One region of the Nostoc sp. ChiQUE02 genome, then DNA from elsewhere that is predicted to be linked to it. Evidence: predicted binding sites of a transcription regulator. Region 1 holds the regulator's gene; each other region holds the start of a gene.

Region 1 (2,278 bases):
CAGAAAAACTGCGGTTTTTGCCAACCGCGACGTGCCATATCATCCCCCATTAATGTGGGAAATAATAGGGAGAGTAAGCAAAAATCTAAACTCATCACATTGATGAAGCGGTTAGTTTGCCACTCTTGCACAAAACTGCCCCAATCTCCTCCTCTTAAACCGTAGGTAACTAGAATAACCGTGGCTACCGTTAAGACTAAACCAGTCACACGAGAATCTAGCAGCTTGAGGAAGGTATTCTTTTGACCGATAAACTGATTATTTGGTTCTCGTAGGGCTAAGTACGGCAACAAAGCAAAAGCACCAACTGCCAAAGAAGCAGTAGAAAACAGCCAAGCAGGCATTTTTTGTCCTCTACCATCAATAAAAACTACTGCGCTATAAATAAGAGGCCAGATGCCCATGAGGTTGAATAGTGCTATGACTAATGGGTTAACGCCTTGCCACTGACCGATAGAAAGTTTTTTAATCAACTCGAACGTACCGGGTTGATCGGGAGGCGCGAGGAAAAAAGCATAGACAACAAATCCTAGCCACAGTAGACCAAAGGCAATTTTTCTAAGCATGAAAGATTTAAGTAGTATTAATTATTAATTTTGCCGCTACAAATCTGGCTATCTGCTTGCTATGGTATTGTTCACTCGCCTAGAGGCATAGCGGCTTGTTCCTAAATATCACCTGATACGATTTAAGGATTGAAATAACTGAAAGCTTCTGAGAGGTAATCAGCAGCAGATGCTACTACTGCGATCGCACTTTCATAATCTAGGCGCGTTGGCCCCAAAACCCCCACACTTCCTACTGGTATCGAACCTCGGCGATAGTTGGAAGAAATCAAGGTGCACGTACGTATCGGTTCTAATGGATTTTCTGCGCCAATGCGAACCGTTACCTTTGGTTTACCAGTATCCTCCGGTTCTGGTTCTTCAAATATTAATCGCCATAGTTGGTCTTGTTCTTCTTCCAGCAGGTGGATAATCGTTTGTACTTGCTGTAATTGGGAAAATTCCGGCTGGCGCAAAACTTCTGAAACACCCCGAACCATAATTTGTGTTGCAGTCGGTGCAAGAGTGCGACGAGTCAATTCGGCAACTGAGTTTTTCAAGAATTCCCCGTAGCGCTGGAACTCCTGATCTAGTTCGCTCCAGTTGAGGTAGGCTAATTCCAACAGACTTCGCCCCCGCAGGTGACTATTCAAAAAGTTAGAAACAATCTGCAACTCGCGATCAATTACCTCTGAATCCCGTTGTGTTTCTTCTGGTGTTGGCGACAAATCCATCAATTTGGAATGTGTCTCGTAACCATCAGTCACGACAATCAGCATGATCCGCCCCGCTTCAATTTGCACTAATTGCAGATGTCGCAATAGCGCTGTAGTGGTTTGCGGCATAGTGATCAAGCTAATGCAACCACTCAAGGTTGCTAAAATTTGCGCGGCTCCTTGCAGTAGGGTTTCTAAACTCCAATCTTCCCACTGGAGACGCTTTTGTAGTGCCATCTCTACTTCTCGCCCTAAAGTTTCCGTACCACTTCGTGGAAGCGAGCTACGCGTAGCGTCTCTCAGAGAAGGTGTAATTAGCTGATCAACATAAATGCGATAGCCTGAATCTGAAGGTACACGTCCAGCAGAAGCGTGTGGTTGGTAGAGTAATCCAGACTTTTCTAAAACGCCCATCACATTACGAATTGTAGCCGAGCTTACACCCAGGTCGTACTCTTCGACCAAAGCCTTTGAACCAACAGGCTCTGCCGTAGCAATGTAGTGACGTACCGTTGCCCAAAGTATATGCTGTTGTCGATTTGTTAGCTGAACTTCCATAGGTATGTTTTGCTGAAGCAAATTTTAATCAAACTCTGAAAAAATTTGTGGATTTAATCGAAAACAGAGAATATTAATAATTGATTAAGATAGCAAATTATACAATTATATTATGATAAGTATTTTTAAAGTTTATATACATACGGCAGTTTTTAAGAGTGCGATTGAAATAGTAGCTCAACTTTTTTTGCAAAAGCTGCTAATTCTAATGTACCCTTACTATGCTTCTTTATGACCGTATTTTTGCACAAACTTGCACTTGCAACAGTATTATTAGATACGTATTTTTTTGCAAGGTCTAATGCTGAACTGTGATTTGGACCAGTCGATAAGTTTTGTGCAGATGTACCTGATAACCAAATTTTAAGCTTTTCAGCAAGTCCCTAAAGCGATGTACTGCTGTTTTTAGCATAGCAAAAGCCAGATGGAAGAGTAAGTTCCATCTGAGGTATATGAGCA
Region 2 (2,278 bases), on a different contig from region 1:
GCGCGTCTTCAATCCGCAGTTTACGGTCTTTGAGTTCGGTTTCGGTTGCCGCACCCACTTTAATCACTGCCACGCCGCCAGCGAGCTTGGCGATGCGTTCTTGCAGTTTTTCTTGATCGTATTCAGAATCGGTTTCTTCCAACTGTCTGCGAATTTGACCAATCCGTTTTTGTACTTCTGGTTTGGTGAGACTACCAGCGACAATTGTGGTGCTTTCTTTGTCAATGGTGATTTTGCGGGCAGTTCCCAAAGCTTCTAGAGCAGCGGTATCCAAGCTTAAGCCGATTTCTTCCGAAATCAACTGTCCATCGGTGAGAATAGCAATATCTTCTAACAAAGCTTTGCGGCGATCGCCAAACCCAGGCGCTTTAATCGCAGCGACGGCTAGTACACCCCGCGCTTTGTTCACTACCAAAGTTGCCAAAGCATCACCTTCGACATCTTCAGCGATGATCAGTAAGGGCTGACCAGAACGAGCAACTTTTTCCAAAATTGGCACTAAATCTTGAATGCTGCTGATTTTTTTATCAGTAACCAAGATCCGGGCATTTTCAAATTCGACTATTTGCCGCTCGTTGTTGGTGACGAAGTAGGGAGAAATATAACCCCTGTCAATCTGCATCCCCTCAACCACTTCTAATTCGGTAGTTAAGGATTTTGATTCTTCAACGGTAATCACACCATCTTTGGTGACTTTTTCCATTGCTTGGGCTAGCATATCGCCAACTTCTTCATCGTTACCAGCAGAGACAGTAGCAACTTGAGCGATCGCACTTCCTTCTACTGGCTTGGCTACCTTGGCAATTTCTTGCACCAGTGCCTCAATAGTTTTGTCGATCCCGCGTCTCAAGCTAACTGGGTTACTACCCGCCGCGACGTTCTTCAAACCTTCCCGAATCAAGGCCTGTGCTAAAACTGTGGCGGTGGTTGTACCATCCCCAGCGACATCTTTAGTTTTTGAGGCCACTTCTTGGATGAGTCTTGCACCAGTATTTTCCAAAGGATCTTCTAATTCAATTTCCTTGGCAACAGTGATACCATCGTTGACAATTTGAGGTGCGCCAAATTTTTTCTCTAAAAGGACATTGCGACCTTTGGGCCCCAAGGTGATTTTTACGGCATCGGCAAGGGCGTTAACACCCCTTTCTAGAGCTCGCCGCGATTCCTCGTCAAATGCAATAATTTTCGCCATGTTTTATTTCTCTAGCGCTTCCATTAGACAATTTAGCACTCACAGAGCAAGAGTGCTAATCTCCCCAGCGGCTCAAGTTACAAATGGAAATAAAAAAATTGATTAATATACAGGTGATGCTCATTTTAGATACAGGCAGTAATGCTTGAATTGGGAGATGAATCTAGACAACTCCCTTAAGTCCCTCGGTATTGCCGACCCTAGCGGCACCGGCTGGTTGGCGGTAGTATTTACGTTCCTCTTAGCTTGGCTTGTAACGTGGCGTTTAATTCCGACAGTACGCAAATTCGCCTTGCGGGTAGGTTGGGCTGACCAACCTAACGCACGGCGACTCAATCGAGAACCTTTGCCCAATGCAGGGGGGCTGGCTATTTATGCAGGTGTGATTGCCGCGCTGGTATTAGCTAGCCTTTTACGACCCATCGAACTCCAAAATGTATTGGCTCAGGTGCTCACTATTCTGTTGGGGGGTTCGATATTAGTTCTTGTGGGCTTTATCGACGATCAATTCGGCTTACCGCCCTCTGTTCGATTGTGGGCGCAAATTGTCACGGCGCTGTTGCTGGTAGCTAATGGCATTAGTGTCCAAGTTCTGTTTGGCACCCCCATCGACTCGCTCCTGTCCATGTCGCTGACAGTACTATGGGTAGTAGGAATTACCAACGCCATCAACTTGATGGATGGTATGGATGGTTTGGCAGGAGGAATCAGCTTTATTACCGCCATGAGTTTGTTGGGCGTTGCAGCCCAATTTAACAATCGTGCAGCGGCAATCTTGGTACTCGCAGCTTTGGGAGGTGCTGCACTGGGCTTTTTACGCCATAACTTCCATCCGTCACGAATTATTATGGGTGATGCTGGAGCATACTTTTTCGGCTATGTGCTGGCAGCAACTAGTATTTTAGGCAAACTGCAACAAAACACAGTTTATGCGCTAATTCCTACGGTTTTATTTCTGTTGTTACCAGTGCTAGACACCACTCAAGTATTTGTGCGGCGGCTACTAGCAGGCAATAACCCTCTCAGTACTCCTGGCAAAGACCACCTGCATCACCGCCTACTGGCTTGGGGACTTTCCCAGCGCAA
Region 3 (2,278 bases), on a different contig from region 1:
ATTAGTTGACCACCAGTTAAAACAGCGATGTCTTCTAGCAGTGCTTTGCGGCGATCGCCAAAGCCAGGAGCCTTAACAGCAGCCACGTTGAGTACACCGCGTAAACGGTTTACTACCAAGGTTGCCAAAGCTTCTTTTTCGATATCTTCGGCGATAATCACCAAAGGACGACCAGCACGGGCTACTTGCTCTAACACTGGTACGAGGTCTTGTACCAAAGCGATTTTCTTATCGGTTAGCAGGAGGAAAGGCTCATCAAAAACCGCTTCCATCCGTTCAGCATCGGTGGCAAAATAGGGAGAGATGTAGCCTTTGTCAAAGCGCATCCCTTCAGTGATTTCCAACTCGGTGAACATAGATTTCCCTTCTTCTAGGGAAATTACGCCTTCTTTGCCCACCTTATCCATTGCTTGGGCAATCATCTGACCAACTTCTTCGTCATTACCAGCCGAGATCGCACCAACTTGGGCAATGGCTTTGGAATCTTCCACTGGACGGGCGTGTTCAGCAATTTTTTCTACCAAGAAGGCAGTAGCTTTGTCAATACCGCGCTTCAGGGAAATTGCGTTAGCACCAGCTGCAACGTTCCGCAAGCCTTCTTTGACGATCGCATGAGCTAAAACGGTGGCAGTGGTGGTGCCATCGCCCGCAGCATCGTTGGTCTTAGAAGCAGCTTGACGAATCAGAGCTACACCAGTGTTTTCAATGTGATCTTCTAATTCGATTTCTTTGGCAATGGTTACACCGTCATTCACAATTTGCGGTGCGCCAAATTTCTTTTCTAGGACTACGTTACGACCTTTTGGGCCAAGGGTAACAGCTACAGCCTCAGCCAGGATGTCAATGCCTCGTTCCAAGGCGCGACGGGCGTTTTCGTTGTAGATAATGCGCTTTGCCATAGGTGTCTAAATTCCGGGAGTAAGTCAATTTTTTTCTTGAATTGGGCATTGGGCATTGGGCATTGGGCATTGTCTTTGACATTCCCTATTCCCTATTCCCCACTCCCCACTAGATAACAACTGCTAAAATATCTTTTTCAGAAAGCAGTACATATTCTTCGGTGCCGAGCTTGATATCAGTGCCAGCGTACTTAGAGTACAGCACCTTATCGCCGACTTTAATTTCCAATTCCTGACGGCTACCGTCATCATTACGCTTGCCAGGACCAAGGGCGACTACTTCCCCTACCTGGGGCTTTTCCTTGGCGGTGTCGGGCAAATACAGACCACCTGCGGTCTTTTCCTCAGAGGCGCTCACTTTTACGAAAACGCGATCGCTCAAAGGCTTAACTGTAGAAACGCTTAGAGATAAAGCTGCCATAATTATTTTCTCCAGAGTTTAGCACTCTCAACTCCTGAGTGCTAATCTACCGAAAAGTGGCGTCCAATGGCAAGAATTCCTTGAGTACGGGTTCCCGAACTAGAGAGTCATAGATGTACTTAAGTATAAATGCTTAATTATTTCTACCTTTCGGGTTCTGTTCCGTAAGTTACGAAGAGAGTAGGGAGTGGGGAATTAGGAGTTAGGAGTTAGGAGTTATAAAAATTTTCCTCATTCCCTTTCTCAGCAACTTTATTTGCAAAGCTTGGAAATTGTTATAGAACTGTAATCAGGGAGCCGCTCGATGAGTAACAATACAGTAATCCAGTCCAGCCATCAAATCCCCAAAACCACTAAATCCCTAGAATGTAAGACCCTGAGTAATTGTGTAGAAAGTTTAGGACTTGCAAAAATTCAGCGGTACATTTTCATTTGCGCTGACCAGACAATTGCCAATTGCTGCTCAAAACGAGCTAGTCTGGAATCCTGGGAATACTAAAAAAGCGACTTAAAGAGTTAAAACTTGATGAGCCGCAACAGAGTCATCCCATTTGTGTCTATAAAACTAAAGCCAACTGCTTGCGTGTTTCTTGTTCTAGACCCATAATAGTGGTTTACCCTGATGGTGTCTGGTATCGCCAAGCAAACCCGGAAGTTATTGAGCGGATCATCCAAGAACACTTAATAGGCAATAAGGTGGTAGAAGAATATGCAAGAATATGCATTTTGAACCCATCCTTTGCCAGAAACTTCCCCAGTTTCTTGTGAACACCTCATAGAGGCTTAACAACCGAAGGATATGGTACAGCAGTAAGCTTTAAGAAAGTGCGGGTTGGTTTTGAGGTAGGGTCATCTTTAAGCCAATACTTACTTGTGAGTCAGAAGGATTATTATTTAATCAGTGTTTTTTCGCCCGCCACTTTCAATGCGATATATAATAGCGCATTATAGATACTAC

Evidence for each region. Region 1 encodes HrcA, which represses chaperone genes, less so after heat shock. Its sites were predicted from a motif close to TTAGCACTCNNGANTCNNGAGTGCTAA; they were not measured.
Region 2: the regulator HrcA is predicted to act here: its motif matches at 1,225-1,251, upstream of groL (chaperonin GroEL).
Region 3: the regulator HrcA is predicted to act here: its motif matches at 1,339-1,365, upstream of groES (co-chaperone GroES).

What each region holds. Positions count from the first base shown of each region.
Region 1 is NZ_JAVRBN020000005.1:422-2,699, forward strand. Features, by position in the region: gene RM347_RS06625 (DUF2834 domain-containing protein) at 1-566, opposite strand, end outside; gene hrcA (heat-inducible transcriptional repressor HrcA) at 689-1,819, opposite strand.
Region 2 is NZ_JAVRBN020000068.1:9,368-11,645, reverse strand. Features, by position in the region: gene groL (chaperonin GroEL) at 1-1,192, opposite strand, end outside; gene RM347_RS32735 (MraY family glycosyltransferase) at 1,350-2,278, shown strand, end outside.
Region 3 is NZ_JAVRBN020000001.1:121,571-123,848, forward strand. Features, by position in the region: gene groL (chaperonin GroEL) at 1-899, opposite strand, end outside; gene groES (co-chaperone GroES) at 1,009-1,320, opposite strand; gene RM347_RS00560 ((2Fe-2S) ferredoxin domain-containing protein) at 1,930-2,088, shown strand.